2 regions of the Rhizobium sp. Root149 genome follow, and region 1 is predicted to be linked to the other one. Evidence: predicted binding sites of a transcription regulator. Region 1 holds the regulator's gene; the other holds the start of a gene.
What was found. Region 1 encodes LexA, which represses DNA repair genes until DNA is damaged. Its sites were predicted from a motif close to TGTTCNNNNTGTGTTCNG; they were not measured.

Region 1 (11,413 bases):
ATCCGTCCAGGAGACGTTGGCATCCGGCACATCACGCAGAGCCAGTGCAAGCGCCTTGATCACCATGTCGTTGACCGAGAGCTTGTAGACCGGCTTGCCATCCTTCTCAGGTGCGGCAGCATTGAGCTGTGCACGCAGAGCGAGGAGAGCATCGAGTTCGCAATCCACGGAGACGTAGAAATGTGGGATCGTCTGCTTCGACTCCTGAAGGCGCTTGGCAATCGTCTTGCGCATGCCGTCATGCGGCACGAGTTCGTAAGAGCCCTGTTCGAACAGCTTGAGCACGGCTTCTTCCGATGTGCCCTTGGACGGAGCAGGCGCTGCGGCAGGTGCAGGAGCTGCAGCTGGTGCAGCCTTGGCAGAACCGCCGGCAACAGCCTTTTCGACATCCGACTTCACGACGCGGCCCTTCGGACCCGATCCGGAAACCTTGGCAAGATCGAGACCAGCTTCCTTGGCCAGACGTCGTGCAAGCGGGGAAGAGAATACCCGATCGCCGGAAGACGCAGGAGCCGATGCGGCCTCAGCCTTCGGCGCCGGGGCGGCAGCAGGTGCCGCCTCTGCCTTCGGAGCAGGCGCAGCTTCCGCCTTGGCAGCTGGAGCAGCAGAAGCGCTACCAGATGCAGCGGCGGAAACATCCTCGCCTTCCTCAGCAAGGATTGCGATCAGGGCATTGACCTTCACGCCTTCCGTGCCAGCAGGTACGACGATCTTGGCGACCACGCCCTCATCGACGGCTTCCACTTCCATGGTCGCCTTGTCGGTTTCGATCTCCGCGATGACATCGCCGGACTTGATCTTGTCGCCTTCCTTCACAAGCCACTTGGCGAGGTTGCCCTCTTCCATGGTGGGAGAGAGGGCAGGCATCGTGATATTGATCGGCATGAGCCTACCCTCCTCTTACTTGTAGCAAACAGCTTTGACGGCCTGAACCACTTCGCCGACGTTCGGCAGAGCGAGCTTTTCGAGGTTGGCCGCGTAAGGCATCGGCACGTCCTTGCCAGCAATGGTCAGGACCGGCGCATCGAGATAATCGAATGCTTCGCGCTGAACCGAGTTGGCAATAAAGTCACCGACGGACGACTGCGGGAAACCTTCCTCGATCGTAACGAGACGACCGGTCTTCTTGACGGATTCGATGACGGTCGGCAGATCCATCGGACGAATTGTCCGCAGATCGATCAATTCGACATCGATACCAGCCTTCTCCAGTTCAGCAACAGCCTTGACCGCATAGGTCATACCGATGCCCCAGGAAACCAGCGTCACATCCTTGCCCTTGCGATGAATGCGCGCCTTGCCGATCGGCAGGACGAAATCATCCAGCTTCGGCACGTCGAAAGACTGGCCGTACAGGATTTCGTTTTCCAGGAAGATCACCGGATTCGGGTCACGAATCGCGGCCTTCAGAAGACCCTTCGCATCAGCAGCCGTATAGGGAACGACGACCTTGAGGCCCGGAATGTGGCTATACCAAGCGGCATAATCCTGGCTGTGCTGGGCGGCGACGCGGGCAGCAGCACCGTTAGGGCCGCGGAACACCATCGGCGCACCCATCTGGCCACCGGACATATAGAGCGTCTTCGCAGCAGAGTTGATGATCTGGTCAATCGCCTGCATGGCGAAGTTGAAAGTCATGAACTCAACGATCGGCTTCAGACCAGCCATTGCGGCGCCGACCCCGACGCCAGCAAAGCCATGCTCGGTGATCGGAGTATCAATAACGCGGTTTGCGCCGAACTCCTGAAGCAGACCCTGGGTGACCTTATAGGCACCCTGATATTCGGCAACCTCTTCGCCCATGACGAATACGTCGGGATCCCGGCGCATTTCTTCTGCCATGGCATCGCGGAGAGCTTCGCGAACGGTGGTCGACACCATTTCCGTCCCAGCTGGGATATCGGGATCAGCGGCGACATCAACCTTCGGCTGGGCAGGAACCTTGCTGTCAGCAGCAGCGGTAGGCTCATCCGCACTTTCGCGCGCTTTGCCACCCGATGCATCAGAGGTTGCAGCAGGCGTATCGGCGTCAGCCTTCGGCGCAGCAGCCACGGCATCGGCACTTTCGCCGTCTTGCAGAAGAACCGCGATTGGCGTGTTGACTTTCACGTTTTCGGTACCGGCAGCAATCAGCAACTTGCCGATGACGCCCTCGTCGACAGCTTCCACTTCCATGGTCGCCTTGTCGGTCTCGATCTCGGCAATCACATCACCCGAGGTGACCTTGTCACCTTCGTTCTTGAGCCACTTCGACAGAGTGCCTTCTTCCATGGTCGGAGAGAGGGCGGGCATAAGGATATTGATAGGCATGGGTTCCCTCCCCGATTAGAGCAGAATGTCGGTGTAGAGCTCGGAAACATCCGGCTCCGGATCGCTCTGTGCGAAATCGGCGCTGTCTGCGACGATATCACGGACGTCCTTGTCGATCGCCTTCAACTCATCTTCGGTCGCCCAGCCTTTTTCGAGCAGGCGCGTGCGTACCTGCTCGATCGGATCGTGCTCGGAGCGCATCTTCTGGACTTCGTCCTTCGAACGATACTTCGCCGGGTCCGACATCGAGTGGCCGCGGTAGCGGTATGTCAGCATTTCGAGGATGATTGGGCCCTTGCCAGAGCGGCAATGTTCCATCGCCTCGTCGGCCGCAGCCTTGACGGCGCGAACATCCATGCCATCGACCTGATAACCGGGAATGCCGAAGGACGCACCACGCTGGGAGAAGTCCGTCTGCGCGGAAGCGCGCGCGACCGAGGTGCCCATGGCGTAGCGGTTGTTCTCGATCACGTAGATGACCGGCAGCTTCCACAGGTTGGCCATGTTGAAGCTTTCATAGACCTGACCCTGGTTGGCAGCGCCATCACCGAAGTAGGCGATCGAAACGTTGTCATTGCCGCGATACTTGTTGGCAAAGCCAAGACCTGTACCGAGAGAGACCTGCGCACCGACGATGCCGTGGCCGCCATAGAAATGCTTTTCCTTGGAGAACATGTGCATGGAGCCGCCCTTCCCCTTGGAATAGCCGCCCCGACGCCCCGTCAACTCTGCCATGACACCGCGTGCCGTCATGCCGGTTGCCAGCATATGACCGTGGTCGCGGTAACCGGTGATGACCTGGTCACCTTCCTTCATCGCCATCTGCATGCCGATGACGACAGCTTCCTGGCCGATGTAAAGGTGACAGAAACCGCCGATGAAGCCCATGCCATAAAGCTGGCCGGCCTTTTCCTCAAAGCGGCGGATGAGCAGCATCTCGCGATAGGCGCTCAGCTCGTCGTTCTTGTTGAATTCGGCGATGGTTCCGCCGTTGAAGTCTTTCTTTGCAGGCTTCGCAGCCGCCTTACGGACGGGTGCGGACGCGGATTGCTTCGGCGCCATTCATAACCTCCCTGCGCGTTTGTTTGGTTGCGCGTACCATAGGGAAGAATTCACGCCTCAGCAATGCCATAAATGCATGGCTCACATGATAATCAACTATCTGAAATCACTAAGAAAAAGTTGATTTAACCAATTTTAGGTTAATTCAGAAATAGCTGCGAAAAACGGTGATCTCGTCTTTGCGAGAAACATTGAGCTGGTATCGCGCAATTTCGTCCAGCATGTCTTTTTCCAGCGAACCGTCGCTCAACAGGCGAACCTGCCGTTCCAAAGCCTCCCGCTTTGCTACCAGCTTTTCAAGCGCAACAGCTCTCTCCACCCGAGTACGCTCGAATTTCTCCGTGGCGATCAGTCCAAGATCACCATGAATGGAATGATAACTGAAATAGGAGACGAAGGCGATGGTAATAGCGGGAAGGACCAAACGCCCCAGTTTTCGCTCTTTATGATGCTTGGTCCACATATCGATTTCCTGACACGCATTACGGTCTGCAGATTGCCAGAGTTTGCTTAATCAATCGTTGACCATGAATGTCAGCGGGACGCGGACAACAAAAAAGGCGGCAACCGCAATGGGTTGCCGCCTCGAAATCGTGACCGGAAGACCGAATTATGCGCGCAGGATCGAACGACCTGCGTAGGCCGCCTGCGGGCCCAGCATTTCTTCGATACGAATCAGCTGGTTGTACTTAGCAATACGGTCGGAACGTGAGAGCGAACCCGTCTTGATCTGTCCGCAGTTGGTCGCGACGGCGAGATCGGCAATCGTCGAATCCTCGGTTTCGCCAGAGCGGTGTGACATGACGGCAGTGTAGCCAGCCTTATGCGCCGTTTCCACAGCATCCAGAGTCTCGGTGAGTGAGCCGATCTGGTTGACCTTCACGAGGATTGAATTGGCAACGCCCATCTTGATGCCGTCACGCAGACGCGACGAGTTGGTGACGAACAGATCGTCTCCTACAAGCTGAACCTTGCTACCGATCTTGTCGGTCAGGTATTTCCAGCCGTTCCAGTCGTCTTCCGCCATGCCGTCTTCAATGGAAATGATCGGATACTTGGCGGCAAGCTCGGCCAGATAATCAGCCATAGCCTCCGGCTCGAGCGTGCGACCCTCGCCTTCCATGACGTATTTTCCGTCCTTGAAGAATTCAGTAGAAGCGCAGTCGAGTGCCAGCTGCATATCGTCGCCCGGACGATAGCCAGCCTTTTCGATCGACCTCATGATGAAATCGAGCGCTTCTGGTGCACTCTTGAGGCCGGGCGCGAAACCACCTTCGTCACCGACGTTGGTGTTGTGGCCCTGTGCCGACAGTTCCTTCTTGAGAACGTGGAAGACTTCGGAGCCCATGCGTACGGCGTCGCGGATGTTTTCCGCACCGACCGGCATGATCATGAATTCCTGGAAATCGATCGGATTGTCGGCATGCGCACCGCCGTTGATGATGTTCATCATTGGAACCGGCAGCAGGCGGGCGTTCGGGCCACCGACATAACGGAAGAGCGGCAGGCCAGAGGCTTCTGCAGCGGCCTTTGCAACGGCAAGCGAAACACCGAGGATAGCATTCGCACCGAGGCGAGATTTGTTCGGGGTGCCGTCGAGCTCACGCATCAGGTTATCGATGAGGATCTGGTTTTCAGCGTCGTGACCGCCAACAGCATCAAAAATCTCGCCGTTGACGGCTTCGACAGCCTTCTCGACACCCTTGCCGAGGTAACGCTTGCCACCGTCGCGAAGCTCGACCGCTTCATGTGCACCCGTGGATGCGCCGGAGGGAACAGCCGCACGGCCCATGCTGCCGTCTTCGAGGTGGACATCAACTTCAACGGTCGGGTTGCCACGGCTGTCGAGAATTTCGCGCGCGATAATGTCCGTAATAGCTGTCATAAGCTCATCCTGTGCTGTGCGGTGAAAGTATGTGCCTGTCTTACCCAACAAGGCAGAAAATACAATGGCACGCGTATGACAGCTCGATATTCAAGCTGCCATTGGGCGCCACTAAGCAGAACGCTTGGCTACGCCATCAAAGGCCATCAATGTTTCCAGCAAACGCGGAAGGTCCTGAAGCTTGACCATGTTCGGTCCGTCAGAAGGTGCATTGTCGGGATCCTGATGGCTTTCGATGAAGACGCCGGCAACACCGACGGCCACAGCGGCGCGCGCCAGTGTTTCGACGAATTCGCGCTGTCCGCCAGTGGAGCCACCCTGCCCGCCCGGCTGCTGAACGGAGTGGGTTGCATCGAAGATGACCGGCGAGCCCATGGCAGCCATGATGGGCAATGAACGCATGTCGGATACAAGCGTGTTATAGCCAAAAGAAGCGCCTCGTTCGCACAGCATGACGTTCGGATTACCGCTCTCCGTGAACTTGGCCTGCACGTTCTTCATATCCCAAGGGGCCAGGAACTGCCCTTTCTTCACATTGATCGCACGACCTGTCTTGGCTGCAGCAACGAGAAGATCCGTTTGCCTGCAAAGGAAAGCAGGAATCTGCAGAACATCGACGACCGGCGCGACCTCTGCACACTGCTCTTCGGTATGGATATCGGTCAGGACCGGAAAGCCAAACTCCTTCTTGAGGTCGCCGAAGACCTCAAGCGCCTTCTCCAGGCCGATACCCCGCTTGCCGGAAAGGGACGTCCGATTGGCCTTGTCGAAGGAGCTCTTGTAGACGAGCCCGATACCCAGCTTGTCAGTGATCTCCTTGATCGAACCTGCCATCATGAAGGCGTGGTCGCGGCTTTCCATCTGGCACGGCCCGCAAATGAGCGAGAGAGGCTTTGCATTGGAAAACTCGACGCGGGATTTGCCTTCGCCTACGGCAACCACGGAATTCGCGACAACACTCATAAGCTTATCCTTCCCGGCGTCAGCCGCTTGCTCGGCTTGAGGCGTCGGCAAATTGCTGAAAGCTTCAGGCCTTTTCGATTCGGGCATCGTACAGTCCGGATATCACCCAAGAATGGCACCGATGCGCTCGCGCGGTGCATAACAGTCGAGCGTGTAACTGTCACCACTGGAAATGGATGCCACTCTCACCTCGTTCGATCGAGCAGCAAATGGTGCGTATAGGTCTCGATAACGAAGCTGAAGGGCATCGAATCCGGCTTGTGCAGGACCGCGTGATGTCGAAGAACGAAGTACGGCATGGGTTCTGGTGGACACCAGAGGATTTCGCTCTGCAATGTTCTCCGAGTAAACTGTAAAGCCTGCACGACCCGGCCAAACGGCACATTTGTTTGAGCCAAACACTCTTTCATCTGGATGGTCAGCGCGTCTGGCCGATACCAGTTGTGAGCCTCGGAAAGAACCAGTCCATCGCGCATCAGCTGAACCTTGCGATACTCGATTTCTTCGCCGTCGCTTAACCCGAGAGCGGCCACAAAATAGGTTGGAGGCAATGCCACTATCGAGTCAACGCGCTTCGCATAGCTTCTCTCACGCAGCGAGAAACCTCGCAAATCGCACCAGACATCGAGTGCCTGTGTTGCGCTGTTATATTGCATGAGATGCTGATCAAGCTCTTCAACCCGGAGGAGCGACGCACCCTTCGCAGCCACGGTCGTTGATATCGGGAGCGTCTTGACTTGCGCAGGGTTCATCTCGCAACGACCTTGTCAATCGTAAACATCAGGCTTGGACAAATTCCACAATGCATCCCTGTCCTTGCGCCGGCGCGATGATAAGGCGCTCGCCGCTGCTCTCATGCGGAATTGATGCTTCTTGTAGCGCGGCGCGGGTTTCTGCAATGTTCCTGACGCGGAACCGAATGCCGATCCCGCGGAGACCTGTGGGATACCTTGGAGTGTGGTCTAATTCGGGGGCAATTTCCATCGCGACCTCGACGTCACAATTGCCCAGCGGGAACACATGCTTGTGATCCTTTGCCTGCGCGTGAACGCCAAGCATCGTTGCCAGATTTTCAATTCCCTTGGGCGCCTCTGCGGCGAGGAAGAGAGCGCCAAGTCCGAGCGCACCATTTCTATGCTCTACGGACGGCCCCGCAGTTGGTAATGCCGCATTCACTCGTTGGCACGTGAAAGCGAAGAAGCTCGAGGAATCGAGATCGGCAAAGGCCAGTCGAAAGCTGGCAACCGAAGCGCTACCGTTCTCATCAACGACCGTACGCGAAAAGTCCAGGCGATTCCCGGCGCTGATCCCGGATTGCCGGAAGCGTTCATCATCCGTCACCGCATCCGTCGAACGCAAAACAAAAGCAGAAAAACCTTCACGAGCTCCGGCTTGCCGAAACGTACGATCTTTTTCGACGAAGCAGTTTCCTGCAGTAATGCTCTGGCCTGCGAGAGCCTCATCTTGAACGGCAAGTGGCTCAAGATAGGTTCCGTCGCTGAAAAAGACACAGGCATTGGACGTGCCGAAAGGATGGAACGCGTCCGGCGCCACGGTAAAGCCAAGCTCCTGCCAACGCTTGCGCGCGCCAACCAGCGATTCGACCGGCAAGACCAGATGATCGATGTTCGGAGTAGTCAAAAAAGAAGCTCCTGTCGGTAACACGGCCTGCAACCCACCATTATCCATGTGTTTCTGCAAGCTATATTTGCCGTGAACCTCTTGCGGAACACATATGGAACAGATAGTGTCTGTTCTGGATTTGTTTCCCAACAGGATGACGACGCATGTTGACACGTAAACAGCAGGAACTGCTTCTTTTCATTCATGCACGGATGAAGGAGTCGGGCGTGCCGCCGTCATTTGACGAGATGAAAGATGCTCTGGATCTCGCCTCCAAGTCGGGAATTCACCGCTTGATCACTGCTCTTGAAGAAAGAGGCTTTATCCGTCGGCTGCCCAACCGCGCCCGGGCGCTGGAGGTTATCAAGCTGCCCGAGCCCTTCGGTGCAACGCCTGCGACACCCAAACGCGGCTTTTCGCCAAGCGTCATCGAGGGATCGCTTGGCAAAGTGCAGCCGCCTTCACCTGCTCCGGTGCAGTCAAAACCCGCAGAAGAGGATAGCCAGTCCGCATCGGTTCCTGTCATGGGGCGCATCGCCGCTGGCGTGCCGATCTCTGCGATTCAGAACAATACCCATGCCATCAGCGTTCCATTGGAAATGCTTGGGCCGGGAGAACACTACGCGCTCGAGGTCAAGGGTGATTCGATGATCGAGGCAGGGATCCTGGACGGCGACACCGTAATCATTCGAAACGGCACGACAGCCAGCCCCGGCGATATCGTCGTAGCACTTGTGGACGACGAGGAAGCGACGTTGAAGCGTTTTCGCCGCAAAGGCGCATCGATCGCGCTCGAAGCTGCGAACCCCGCTTACGAAACGCGCATCTTCCCGCCAGACCGTGTCAAGGTACAGGGCAAGCTGGTGGGCCTCATTCGGCGCTATCACTGAACCCGAAGTCGACGGATAGTCTCGTCGTCCAACGGCTGGAATGTGTTGGTTCGCCAGTCGTAGAGACGGTGCAACTGCCAAGGTCTTTCGTTGCCCTGAAGCGCAGACTCCAGCATCCAGGAACCTGGATGAGGCTGACCGTTAAACCAAATTTCAATGGAGCCTGTCTGCTTCAGTTTTGAACCCGTCAGGAGCAACGCACCAGAGCGGCATTGTGTAAAGGGCGAGCCGGATACGACGACGATGTCAGACTTATCGCACGCATATCCTGTGAGGCGTGTGTCACTCACGATCGTAACTCTGGCACCTGATGGACTGCGTCCGATGCAAATCAGATTTTTGACGCAAGAGAAGCGCGGCATTTGAAGCGGCGGCAAACGGTCTATTGCCAATGCTATGTCGATGAGCGCGATCTCTTTGCTCGTCAATACATGACGCGGTGTCTTCCCTGAAACCGTTCCTGTTACTGGCCCGTTTGATTCTGGTGCCGCCTCGCGCTTACCCAGATCTACCCTCGTCACGACCGGCATCACGAGTTCCTCAAGGCCCAGCGCGTTCTTCCATTGTTTGAATACGAACTCGGATGGTCTTTCCGTCGTGACGGATGCCGACGTCCCACTTAAGAGCGCCGCCATTCTTCCATCCTCTGCAATTATGAGATCGGGTCTGGACGGCTCCATCAGTCCGTTGACACACACTGAAGCCACAAGAATGACGAGGCCAAACCATCGCAGTCGTGTCCGCAAGAGCGAGAAGATGATGAGACCGGCGGTGGCAACAGGCAAAAGCCAGCTTGCGGCACGCCCCGTTTCTATATTTCCGCCCCAAGAGGCCACCTCCAGGGCCACCGCGATTACCAGCTTCAAGCCAAGAGACATGATCATGAAGAACGGTTGATCGAGCCCGAAGGGCATCAGAAGCATGCCGATGAGTCCCGAAGGCATGACAATGAGGGAGATGATGGGCATGGTCGCAAGATTGGCAGCGAGGCCATAGGCAGTCAGCTGATTGAAATGCGCAATGGAAAAGACCGCAGTTGCCAATCCTCCGATCAGGGATGTCATCAACGTCCCGCCCAGAACCCGAGAGACGCCGGACAAAAGGCTACGAAATGAAATGCCGGAAACGAGCGCCTGATCGGACTCATGAGCGCGATCAGCCCAGATGCGATAGCAGGCAAGCAGAGCAGCAGTCGCAGCAAACGACATCTGGAAACTGGCGCCCATGACACTGGATGGGTGAAGAACGATGATCACCAACGCCGCCAGGGCGATGTTGTGCATACTCAACGAAGGGCGGTTGAAGAGGATGGCAATCAGAAGAATCGCCATCATGATGTATGCTCGTTCAGCTGATACGCCGAAACCGGAGATGCAATAATAGGCCGTCACCATCAGAAGCGCACCGAATGCGCTGACTTTTTTGACAGGTAAACGCGCTGAAACGCCCGGCAGCATAACGAGCACGGTTCGTAGGCCGACAAAAAAGATTCCCGCAGCGAGCGCCATGTTCAGGCCGGATATGGCGACGATATGGGCTAGCCCAGATGATCTGAGAGCCTCCACGACCGTTGGCGAAATCGCTCGTCGCTCATCCGTTACGATGGCAGCCGCAAATGCCCCCTCATCGCCGGGATTAAGTTGCCGAATACGATCGCCAACATAGCTGCGCAATGCGAAGGCAAACTGCACGGCCTGCTGCCAAACCCCTATTGCTTCCCGAGCACCCAGTATCTCGGGGCTGCCGTAGAAAAAGCCCGTTACACCAATGCCGTCGAAATAGGCCGGAAAGCTGAAATCGCTCAAACCGGGAAGCGCCGGCCCTGACGGCGGCGTCAATCGCGCGCGCCCCCGCACGACAGCGCCGGTCTGCAAAGGGTCTGTCTTGCCGCGCACGATCAGCGCCACACGTTCAGGGGCGCGCTTCAGCTTCGGTCCAGAGGTCTCCAGGATGTTGAGGACGTAGCGCCAACGCTGGTCGCCGACAGCTTCGCGACGCTCGACAACTCCGGTCACAGTCGTCGTGACCGGGCTATCGAGAATGATTGTCGCAAGCCGGTCGGATTCGAATCTGGCGAGCAGCATCCCCCCTGCCAGAAGACCGGGAATGGCAGCAGCAAGTGACAGCTTTTGATAGCCCGCTCGCCCCAACAGACATGCCGCAGCAAGAAGGAGGCAGGCTGACCAGAGTTGGACCAAAGGAGGTTCAAACGGAAGTGCAAACCAGATTGCCGCACCGGTGCCCAGAGCGACGGGCAGAAAAAGGAAAACGTGTCCAAAAGACACCTCTTCGGCCCATATACGCTGGTACCAAGGTTTCTTGCTTTCAACAGCAGGCGGCGGCTTATAGCGGTCATTCGATGACGGACGCGTTGGGAGTTGTGGCGAGGCGGTCTTCTCCCGAGATGCATCGGCCAAGTGCACCCAGATTTGAGTCGCCTCTCTAGGGCGGCGAAAACGTAAGAATGCACGCCCAACAAGTGCCCGATCCACTATATGCTGCCTTGAAAATCGCTTGCTAAGTTAAATATGAAGGGCAGACTGCATGTGGTGAACGGGCGCGTCAATCGGCGTCAAACCAAACTTGTTGGCTAAATCTGTGTTGGATCGATTTAATTCAACATATTCGCGGGGCACCCTCTTTACTGTCTCGACGTGAGGTCGTTAAGCCCTACTTTCGC
Region 2 (11,413 bases), on a different contig from region 1:
CGCTACGATGGCGGATTCCAGACCTTTTCCGATGCCGTGGCCCAGGCCATCGACATGGCTGGCACCGCGTTCGAGCGCGATGGCCACTTGTCCGGCATCTCAACCGGTATCATGTCGCTGGATGCGAAGATGGGCGGGCTGCAAAGGTCTGACTTGATCGTTCTCGCCGGACGCCCCGGCATGGGTAAAACCTCTCTGGCCACGAATATTGCCTACAATATTGCGGCAGCCTATGAGCCGGAAGTGCTTCCCGATGGCTCTTTCAAAGCCAAGAATGGCGGCGTTGTGGGCTTCTATTCGCTTGAAATGTCCTCCGAACAGCTGGCCACGCGTATCATCTCCGAACAGACCGAGGTTTCCTCCTCGAAGATTCGTCGTGGTGACATCACCGAGGCGGATTTCGAAAAGCTGGTTGCCTGCAGCCAGATGATGCAGAAGGTGCCGCTGTTCATCGACCAGACCGGTGGTATTTCCATCGCGCAGCTTTCCGCTCGCGCCCGACGCCTGAAGCGCCAGCGTGGACTTGATGTTCTGGTGGTGGACTATATCCAGCTGATGACCGGCTCCGGCAAATCCGGCGAAAACCGCGTGCAGGAAGTGACGCAGATTACGACCGGCCTGAAAGCGCTCGGCAAGGAACTGAATGTGCCGATCATTGCGCTTTCGCAGCTCTCGCGTCAGGTGGAAAGCCGCGAAGACAAACGTCCGCAGCTTTCAGACCTCCGTGAATCCGGCTCGATCGAGCAGGATGCCGACGTGGTTCTCTTCGTATTCCGCGAAGAATACTATGTGAAGAACATGGAGCCACGCGACATCAGCGACCCTAAATACCCTGAGTGGGAACAACAGATGGAGAAAGTGAAGGGCACGGCCGACGTGATCATTGCCAAGCAGCGTCACGGACCGACCGGCACGGTCAAGCTCGCCTTCCAGTCCGAGTTCACGCGCTTTGCTGATCTGGCTGACCCGAGTTTCATCCAGTACGAAGAGCACTGATGCTTCAAGATGAGCGCCCCGATCACAAGCGGGGCGTTTTCGTTAAAGGCCGACGGCTCTCATACCGGCAACGGTCAAGACCCCTGCCACCGCGGCTGGAAGAAGCGGCAGGCGGAGGGCTGCAAGGGCGGTGACACCGCAGGCAACGGATTCCGCGATGCCGGTTGCCAAGGCTGTTGGCGCAACCACTGCCATCAAGACAGCGGGCGGAACCGTTTTCAGCGCTTTTTCAGTTCGGGTTGAAAGGCTCATCCGGCCTATCAGAAACGCGCCGAACAAGCGGGTGAAAACAGTCGCCAGCATCATGGCGAGTATGGCGGCAAGGGTCGATGGCTCGAGCGTCATGCCCGCACCTCCGCCCTGCGATCCGGCATGAGCGCCGCTGCCAATCCGGCCAATGCACCGGCGGCGATATACCAGGCACCCGGAACAAGCGTGTGAACGACAAGCGAGGCCGAGGCGCTGGCAAGGAGCACCAGCCCCGTCTGCCGACCCTTCCAGAAGCCCATCAGCAGCACGATGAAAACGGCAGGGAATGCGAAGTCCAGGCCATAGACGGCAAGATCTCCCAGAAGTGTGCCAAACAGGGCGCCACTGAGACTTGCCATGATCCAGCCCAGATAGAAGGGCAGCGCGAGACCAAGATAGAAGGCTGGCGTCAAAGCCTGCCTGTTGGCACGCGCTTCCGCCAGTGCCCAGTTTTCATCCGCCATCACCAGCAAGGCCGGTATTTTTTGCCAGATCCTGAAAAGTCCGAGGCTCCGCGCGAAGGATGCGCCCATGAGGATATGGCGCAGATTGACCAGAAGCGCGGCAAGGCCAAGCGCGCTCCAGGACGCCGGATGCTGCCACAGATCCAACGCCACGAATTGCGATCCGCCTGCGAAAACGAGCGCGCTCATCAAGGTCGTTTCGAGCGGAGAGAGCCCGTTGCCGCTTGCGACCGTGCCGAATACGAAGCCGATCGGCAGGGCAGCCAGCACAAGAGGGAGAATTGATTTGATGCCTGCAGAAAACTCTGCCCGGCGCGATTGATGATGCATCGATGCCTCCATTCGAAAGAGGCTTTAGCCATCACGTATCAATCGGTCTTGAACGAAAGTGATGTTCAACCGGCCCTGAAGACAGCTGGGGTGAGGCCTGTGCGGGCTTTGAAGTGACGGGTCAGGTGCGCCTGGTCGGCAAATCCACAGGCAAGGGCCGTATCCGACGGGGTTGCTCCCTCTCGCAGCAAATGACGCGCATGCCGGATCCGGAGATCGGTCTGATAGGCATGCGGCGTAATGAAATAATGCTTGCGAAAGGCACGGATCATATGGGCGCGGCTGAGGCCGGCAATGCGGGCCAAGACTTCAAGCCCGATATCCTGATCGAAATTCTGGGCGATATAGTCTCGCACCCGGCGCATGGCGACCGGTTCACTGTATTCCGGCAGATGGATGATGGCGCTGCCATGTCTCTTGAACATGTTGGCGAGCACCCCATACATGCCCTGCTCTCCGGCAAGCCCTGTCTCTTCTTCCACGGCGCGATGGGCGCGATTGAAGGCTGCAGCCAGTGGTGCATCTGTCAGCAACTGCCGGGAAAAACTAGGAGATCCGTGAAAGGCACGCCCTGTCATATCCTCTATGATATCGACCAGAAGCGCCGTATCCGGGTAGATCATCCGGTAGCGGTAGCCCTCCGGTCCGCCTGGCTGGCCGTCATGAATCTCGCCGGGATTGATGAGGTACAAGGCGCCCGGACCCGTTGCTTCCCGCTCTCCCCGAATGTTAGCGACCTGACATCCGTTTTCTATGGCACCGATCGAAAACGTATCATGCGAGTGCGGAGAAAATTCATGCGTGATGAAGGAGGCGGTCAGGCACTCCATGTCACGAAAGTGCCTTGCCCGCCAGAAGCGTGTTCTTTCCGTTCCCGATACAGGCGTTGCCTCGGCGGCTTGCTGCTGCGAAACATTGTGCATGACTGCAGAATAGACGTGTTCGTTATGATCGTCTTGAACAAAAGTGATAGGGTCCGCAGGACGTAGCAGAAGGATCCAAGAATGCCCGACACCGAGCCGCTGATCGAAGAAGCCGATCCGTTTGACATTGCGCCGGTGCGCCTGACCGTCGACCTGACGGCTTTGGCCGAGAACTGGGTCGAGCTTTCCAAACGCTCCGGTCGCGCAAGAACCGGCGCCGTGGTGAAGGCCGATGCCTACGGTCTCGGCATCGAAGACTGCGGTCTGACACTCTACGAAGCCGGGGCGCGGGACTTCTTCGTGGCCGCCGCTTCCGAAGGCGCAACACTTCGTGCCTATGCGCCCGATGCCAGGATCTTCGTTTTATCAGGGATCTGGCCCGGACAGGAGCGCCTGTTTCTGGAGAACGACCTGGTGCCCGTTCTCGCCTCTGAAGAGCAGATGACGCATTGGATGTCGGTGATTGCCGAGGTGGGCGCCTATCCCTGCGCGGTGCAGGTAGATACCGGCTTCAACCGGCTCGGGCTTTCCTTTGACGACGCGATGGCCCTGGCGCAGGATGTTTCTCGCCCGACGAGTTTCGATCCGGTCCTCGTGCTATCTCACCTGCACACAGCCGATGCCGCCGATGCGGAGACGACACGCAACCAGCTTGATCTTTTCCAGCAGGTTAGCGCTGCTTTCGAAGGTGTTGAATCAAGCCTCTCGGCGTCGGCCGGAATTTTCCTCGGACCACGTTACCACTTCGATCTCACGCGACCCGGAATAGCACTTTACGGAGGCAAGGCCTCGCTGGCGATGGACCGACCTCTAAGGACCGTGGCGACGGCGGAGGCCCGCATTGTGCAGATCCGCGATGCAAAAGCAGGCGAGACAGTGAGCTATGGCGGTACGCACCGGCTTCTTCGTGACAGCCGGCTTGCTGTTGCTTCCGTTGGATATGCAGACGGCTATATGCGTTCGCTATCAGGCTCAGGCGTTCCCTTGCGCAACGGAACAGCAGGCGGTGCTGCCGCCGCGTTTGACGGGTACAAGTTGCCGGTCCTTGGGCGTATCACGATGGATCTGACGGTCTTCGATGCGACGGATCTACCCAGCGGAGCTCTGCGAACCGGCGATTATGTCGAACTTGTCGGGCCGAACATGCCACTGGATGACGTTGCAGAAGCAGGCGGCACCATTGGCTACGAACTCCTGACAGGTTTCGGCCTGCGCTATGAGCGTCGATACACCGGCGACGAAGTCTGAGTTGTCCGATCCTCTTGCAAACTTGTTGCCAAGAGGATACGAGAACAAAACATGATCAAAATGGGCCGTGAATTCCGAGGCCTTCAAGCATTGGATAGTCATGGCCAAGGCAAAAACCCAATTCGTCTGCCAGAACTGCGGCACGGTGCACACGCGCTGGGCCGGGAAGTGCGATGGATGCGGCGAATGGAACACGATCATCGAGGATGATCCGCTCGGCGGCATCGGCGGGGGTCCGGGCAAGACACCCAAGAAGGGCCGCGCCGTTGCACTGACGACGCTTTCCGGGGAGACCGAAGAAGCGCCTCGCGTTCAAACGGGCATCAGCGAGCTTGACCGCGTGACTGGCGGCGGTTTCGTGAGGGGCTCTGCGGTGCTGGTGGGCGGCGATCCCGGCATCGGCAAATCCACCCTGCTCATGCAGGCCGCCGCGGCCCTCTCCAGACGCGGGCACCGAATCATCTATGTTTCGGGGGAAGAGGCCGTGGCGCAGGTGAGGCTTCGGGCGCAACGCCTTGGGGCGGCGTCCACCGATGTGCTTCTGGCTGCCGAAACCAATGTGGAAGATATCCTCGCCACGCTTGCCGAGGGCAAGCGGCCAGACCTCGTCATCATCGATTCCATCCAGACACTGTGGAGCGACATTGTCGATTCGGCACCCGGTACTGTGACGCAGGTGCGCACGGGTGTTCAGGCCATGATCCGGTTTGCCAAGCAGACCGGTGCCGCTATGGTTCTGGTGGGCCATGTGACCAAGGAGGGTCAGATTGCCGGACCGCGCGTTGTGGAGCACATGGTGGACGCCGTTCTCTATTTCGAAGGCGATCGCGGCCACCACTACCGGATCCTGCGGACGGTGAAGAACCGCTTCGGACCGACCGACGAGATCGGCGTCTTCGAAATGTCCGATAAGGGCCTGCGGGAAGTGACAAACCCATCCGAACTTTTCCTGGGCGAACGCAATACCAAGGCCCCCGGAGCCGCTGTGTTTGCCGGAATGGAGGGAACGCGTCCAGTTCTGGTTGAGGTTCAGGCCCTCGTGGCGCCAACGTCGCTTGGCACGGCGCGCCGTGCAGTGGTCGGATGGGATGGCTCCCGTCTCGCCATGATCCTGGCGGTTCTGGAGGCGCATTGTGGCGTTAGGCTCGGACAGCACGATGTCTATCTGAATGTGGCGGGTGGATACAGGATCAGCGAACCGGCTGCGGATGTTGCCGTGGCCGCGGCCCTCGTATCGTCGCTTGCCAGCACGCCCTTGCCCGTCGATTCGGTCTTCTTCGGTGAGGTGAGCCTTTCGGGAGCGGTGCGTCCTGTTTCACAAACCGCGCAACGTCTGAAGGAAGCGGAAAAGCTTGGTTTTGCACGCGCGACACTGCCTTCATCCTCTGCCGAACTGCCGAAGGGTCGCAAAGGCCTGACCGAAATCGAGGGGCTACCCGATCTCGTGGTGCAGATTGCAGGCTCCGCGCGCAAGCTCGGCAAGCAGACAGATGAGGATTGATCTTCCCCCGGCGTCGCCACTGTTGTAAGAGATGCGCAAAATTCTTGCCTTTCTGCGGAGTTCCGCTAAGGCCACATCATGCATCCCCGCCGCGGGACCGATCAGTCTTGGAGTAGATCATCTATGCCCATCACGATTTTTGACGGCATTGTTCTTGGCGTCACGCTGTTTTCGGCGGTTCTCGCCATGGTTCGCGGCTTTTCCCGCGAAGTGCTGTCCATCGCAAGCTGGGCCGGCTCCATCGCTGCAGCCTATTATCTGCACCCGCTGCTCTTGCCCTATGCCAAGAATTATACAGCCGACGACCGTATCGCTCTTGCCGGGTCCGCAGGCGTCATCTTTCTTGTTGCGCTGATCATCATCACTTTCATTACGACACGCATTGCCGATTTCATCATCGACAGCCGCATCGGCGCGCTGGATCGCACGCTCGGCTTCTTGTTTGGGGCAGCGCGCGGCATTTTGCTGCTCGTCGTTGCCGTCGCCTTCTGGAACTGGCTGGTCGATGTCAGGTCGCAACCTGCCTGGGTTACGCAAGCCAAGTCCAAGCCGTTCCTGGATACGCTCGTTGCGCGGCTTGAGACCGTTCTGCCAACGGATATCGAACCTCAGATCCGCGCGCGCATCCTGGGACGTGGCGAGGCGAAGGGTAATGAGGCGGCTCCGTCTGACGAAGCTCCGAACACACCTGTTACAAATAATTGACGAACCTGGACTACCGAGGGAAGCCAAACGCCTCCATTTGTGTTACAACCCCATGACAGAAGGCCGGATGATGTTCCTTGCGAACCCTACCGGCCTCTTTCAGTTTTTTCTGAGTTGGCAAGGACCTGCAGATGAATCAGCCGGTTTCGCATGACGCATTCCATGATCTTGATGGTGACACCCTGCATGAAGAATGCGGCGTGTTTGGTATTCTCGGTCATCCCGATGCAGCAACACTGACAGCCCTCGGCCTGCATGCCTTGCAGCATCGTGGTCAGGAAGCAGCGGGTATCGTGTGCTTCGATGGAACACAGTTCCATACTGAAAAGCATATGGGTCTGGTGGGAGACCACTACACCAACCCCGCAACGCTGGCGAAACTGCCGGGCGACATGGCGATTGGCCACACGCGCTATTCGACGACCGGCGAAGTTGCTCTGCGCAACGTACAACCGCTGTTTGCAGAACTCGAAGTCGGCGGCATTGCGGTCGCCCATAACGGCAATTTCACCAATGGCCTGACCCTGCGTCGCCAGTTGATCGCCGGTGGGGCCATCTGTCAGTCCACGTCCGATACGGAAGTGGTTCTGCACCTCATCGCCCGCTCCCGCTATACATCCACGACAGATCGCTTCATCGATGCGATCCGCCAGATGGAAGGCGGCTATTCGATGCTGGCGCTAACCCGCACGAAGCTGATTGCCGCACGCGACCCCACGGGCATCCGTCCGCTGGTCATGGGTGAACTCGACGGCAAGCCGATCTTCTGCTCGGAAACCTGTGCGCTCGATATCATCGGCGCGAAATATGTCCGTGACGTCGAGAACGGCGAGATCATCATTTGCGAAATCCAGCCGGATGGCTCGATCGAGATCGATTCGCGCAAGTCTCCGACAGCGCAGCCGGAACGCCTCTGCCTGTTCGAATACGTTTATTTCGCCCGTCCGGATTCGGTCGTCGGCGGTCGCAGCGTCTATGTCGCCCGCAAGAACATGGGCATCAATCTCGCCAAGGAAGCGCCGGTCGAGGCTGATGTCGTGGTGCCCGTGCCGGATGGCGGCACACCAGCGGCACTCGGCTATGCGCAGGAAAGCGGCATTCCATTCGAATACGGCATCATCCGCAATCATTATGTCGGCCGTACATTCATCGAACCGACGCAGCAGATCCGCGCCTTCGGCGTGAAGCTGAAGCATTCGGCCAATCGGGCGATGATCGAAGGCAAGCGGGTCGTGCTGGTGGATGATTCCATCGTTCGCGGCACGACGTCGCTGAAGATCGTGCAGATGATCCGCGATGCCGGCGCCAAGGAAGTGCACTTGCGTGTTGCCAGCCCGATGATTTTCCATCCGGATTTCTACGGCATCGATACGCCAGATGCGGAAAAGCTTCTGGCAAATCAATACGACGGCGTGGAAGCCATGTGCCGCTATATCGGCGCAGACAGCCTGCAGTTCCTTTCCATCAACGGTCTCTATCGTGCCGTTGGCGGTGAAGACCGCAACCCGGCCCGTCCGCAATTTACCGACCACTACTTTACCGGCGACTATCCGACGCGCCTGCTTGACAAAGCAGCCGAGACGATGGGACGGAAGGTTTCGGTTCTCGCCAGCAACGGCTGAGACAATCCGGCAGAGCGGATCGCCTCTGCCGGATCATTCATAGTGGGACGGATATGAGCATTGACTTGAAGGGCAGGATCGCGCTGGTCACCGGCGCGTCGCGTGGTATCGGCTATTTCACGGCACTGGCGCTCGCCAAAGCCGGTGCGCATGTGATTGCCTGTGCACGCACGGTGGGCGGCCTTGAAGAACTGGACGACGCCATTCAGGCGGCAGGCGGCACGGCGACCCTCGTTCCCTTCGACATCACAGACATGCAAGCAATCGACCGGCTGGGCGCTTCGATTTTCGAACGCTGGGGCAAGCTGGACATTCTGGTCGCCAACGCCGGTATTCTGGGCGTCATTTCCCCACTCGGCCATGTCGAAGCAAAGGTCTTCGAGAAGGTCATGCTGACCAACGTCACTGCGACATGGCGGCTCATTCGCTCGGTCGAACCGCTTCTTTTGAAGTCGGATGCCGGGCGTGCACTGCTGCTTTCCTCTGGCGTTGCCAATGATGCTCGTGCCTTTTGGGGTGCCTATGCCACCAGCAAGGCGGCTGTCGAAATGCTGGGGCGCACCTGGGCGGCGGAAACCTCGCATACCAAGCTCTGCGTCAATAACGTCAATCCTGGAGCCACCCGCACAGCCATGCGGGCGCAGGCCATGCCAGGTGAAGATCCAAAAACCGTTCCCCACCCATCCGAAGTCGCGGAAAAGCTCCTGCCGCTCTGTGCGCCGGACATGACGGAAACAGGCCGTCTCTATGTTGTTCGCGAGGGTAAATTCGTAGATTATAAATTGCCGGAATAACTCCGGTAGCCGCGTTTCAGACAGTCCTCATGCGCCCTCGCGACATCCTCGTTTACATTTTTCTTTCGGTCGCATGGGGTCTTTCCTTCCTGCTGCTGCTGCATGTCATTGCGGCCTTCGGTTGGGTCGGATCGGTAACATTCCGCTGCCTGCTGGCCGGGGCGCTTCTGCTGGGTCTCTCGCGAATTATGGGACGCAAGCTGCGGTTCCCGGCAAGCTGGAGACCGCTGGCCGTTGTCGGTGCGACCACCGTGGCGGGCCAGCTCATCGGCATTTCCTATGCCACGCCGTTGATTGGCACGGCGATGGCGGCGATCTTCGTCGCCACGATACCCCTGTTCTCCATGGTGATTGCAAGAGTGTGGGGTACGGAGCTCATCACGCCCGCGCGCGTTGCCGGGCTTGCTCTGGGAACCATTGGCATCATCATGCTCGTTGGTTTTCCGGCTGTGCCTGTCGACAGGAATTTCATTGTCGGCTGCGTTGCGATGGTCTTCAGCACCTTCTGCGCGGCCTTTGGCAGCAATTATGCCAGCCGTTACCTGAGCGACACCGGCCCTTGGGAAGTGACGATCGGCGCCTTCCTGTTCGGCGGGGTCATGGCACTGCCACTCCTGTTTCTCGTTCCGGTTCCGGGCGTGCCGCACGCCATCGATTATCTCTATCTGCTCGTTCAGGCCGGCGTGATGAGCGCCCTCACCTATGTGCTGTATTTCGGCCTCGTCAGCAGCATTGGCGCCACGCGCGCAATCAGTGTGGAGTTCGTGGTCACAGTGATTGCGGTGCTTGTGGGAGCCTTCGCACTCAATGAACCCATCACCATCCTGCAATTCATCGGTGGCGCAGTTATCATTGCGGGATGTACACTAGTACTCGGTATTTTTCCCGCCAAGGACAAGATCCCGCTTCAGCCTTGAGCTTCTCCCTCGCGCCTGCAGCCCGCTAGAAAGAATATTCTGTCGGGATCGGATCCGGCGAACGTTTGCGCCTTGACGCCCCCTTGACCATCCCTGCCTGTCGCGCCATAAGCTTTGCCCCATGAACAAGGCCAACTGCTGCATCATTTGCGGGATTATTATTCGCTAGCGTTTCGCTGGCCTGGCCGTTCTCGTCTCTCGAAATTCCAAGAAGACAAGGGAACCGGTTCCGGCCGGTGGGTGAATTTCATTCGGGAGAGACTGTCCATGAGCCTCAAGCTCAAGCTTTACAACACGCTGACCCGCGAGAAGGCTGAATTTCAGCCAATCGACCCGAGCAATGTGCGCATGTATGTCTGCGGCCCCACCGTTTATGATTTCGCGCATATCGGCAATGCGCGCCCCGTCATCGTATTCGACGTGCTGTTTCGTCTGCTTCGTCATGTCTATGGCGAGCCTCAGGTGACCTATGCCCGCAACATCACCGACGTGGATGACAAGATCAATGCACGTGCCCTGCGCGATCATCCGGGCCTCGATCTGAACGAGGCGATCCGGCTGGTGACGGAACGGACCGAGAAGCAGTTTCAGGCGGATGTGACTGCCCTCGGCTGCCTTGAACCGACCGTCCAGCCGCGCGCAACCGATAACATCGCCCAGATGATCGGCATCATCGAGAAGCTGATCGAGCGCGGCCACGCCTATGCGGCAGAGGGCGAGGTTCTCTTTGATACCCGCTCCATGAGCGATTACGGCCAGCTTTCCAAGCGTCCGCTGGATGAGCAGCAGGCAGGAGCACGCATAGCGGTCGATGCCCACAAAAAAAATCCCGGCGACTTCGTGCTGTGGAAGGCGTCCAGCGAAAGCGAACCCGGCTGGCCAAGCCCCTGGGGCCGTGGCCGTCCCGGCTGGCATATCGAATGCTCAGCCATGAGTGCCCGTTATCTGGGCGAGACCTTCGACATCCACGGCGGTGGACTGGACCTCATCTTCCCGCATCATGAAAATGAAATCGCCCAGTCCCGTTGCGCGCACGGCACGCATGTGATGGCGAATGTGTGGATGCACAATGGCTTCGTGCAGGTCGAAGGCCGCAAGATGTCGAAGTCGGAAGGCAATTTCGTCACGATCAACGAGTTGCTGGAAACCGAGAAATTTGGTGGCCGCACATGGCCGGGCGAGGTCCTGCGGCTTGCCATGCTGATGACGCATTACCGCGAGCCGATCGATTTTTCCGTCAAGCGGCTGGAAGAGGCGGAACGTCTGCTGGCCAAGTGGCCGGTGGTCGAAGCCGGAAGTGCCAAGCCTTGCGAAAACGTACTGGATGCATTGGCGGATGACCTGAACACCGTCGCAGCCGTCCAGGCCATCCATGCACTGGCGCAGGCCTCGCATTCGGATGAAGATGCGAAGGCACGCTTTGCGGCTTCTGCCAATCTGCTGGGGCTGCTGCCAAAGGCAACGGAAGTCGACGAAGCCATTGCCGCGGGCATTGATGCACTTGTCGAAATGCGGCTCGAACTTCTCAAGGCAAAGAATTTTGCCGAGGCCGACCGCATTCGCGATGAACTTGCCGCCAAGGGCATTCAGCTCAAGGATGGCAAGGCCAAGGATACCGGCGAGCGTGTGACCACCTGGGAAGTGAGGCGCTGATGGCAAAAGCG

Region 2: radA (DNA repair protein RadA) is a predicted target of LexA. The motif match lies at 4,251-4,268, and genes of this name have one in related genera.

Annotation. Positions count from the first base shown of each region.
Region 1 is NZ_LMGD01000012.1:615,167-626,579, reverse strand. It holds gene ASD54_RS09865 (pyruvate dehydrogenase complex dihydrolipoamide acetyltransferase) at 1-885, opposite strand, end outside; gene ASD54_RS09860 (pyruvate dehydrogenase complex E1 component subunit beta) at 901-2,310, opposite strand; gene pdhA (pyruvate dehydrogenase (acetyl-transferring) E1 component subunit alpha) at 2,326-3,372, opposite strand; gene ASD54_RS09850 (septum formation initiator family protein) at 3,518-3,835, opposite strand; gene eno (phosphopyruvate hydratase) at 3,983-5,257, opposite strand; gene kdsA (3-deoxy-8-phosphooctulonate synthase) at 5,369-6,220, opposite strand; gene ASD54_RS09835 (hypothetical protein) at 6,406-6,972, opposite strand; gene ASD54_RS09830 (VOC family protein) at 7,001-7,921, opposite strand; gene lexA (transcriptional repressor LexA) at 8,008-8,733, shown strand; gene ASD54_RS09820 (ComEC/Rec2 family competence protein) at 8,727-11,018, opposite strand.
Region 2 is NZ_LMGD01000001.1:203,954-215,366, forward strand. It holds gene ASD54_RS00975 (replicative DNA helicase) at 1-996, shown strand, start outside; gene ASD54_RS00980 (AzlD domain-containing protein) at 1,039-1,341, opposite strand; gene ASD54_RS00985 (AzlC family ABC transporter permease) at 1,338-2,039, opposite strand; gene ASD54_RS00990 (AraC family transcriptional regulator) at 2,105-2,962, opposite strand; gene alr (alanine racemase) at 3,044-4,210, shown strand; gene radA (DNA repair protein RadA) at 4,311-5,711, shown strand; gene ASD54_RS01005 (CvpA family protein) at 5,835-6,416, shown strand; gene purF (amidophosphoribosyltransferase) at 6,548-8,038, shown strand; gene ASD54_RS01015 (SDR family NAD(P)-dependent oxidoreductase) at 8,092-8,832, shown strand; gene ASD54_RS01020 (DMT family transporter) at 8,862-9,749, shown strand; gene cysS (cysteine--tRNA ligase) at 10,017-11,402, shown strand.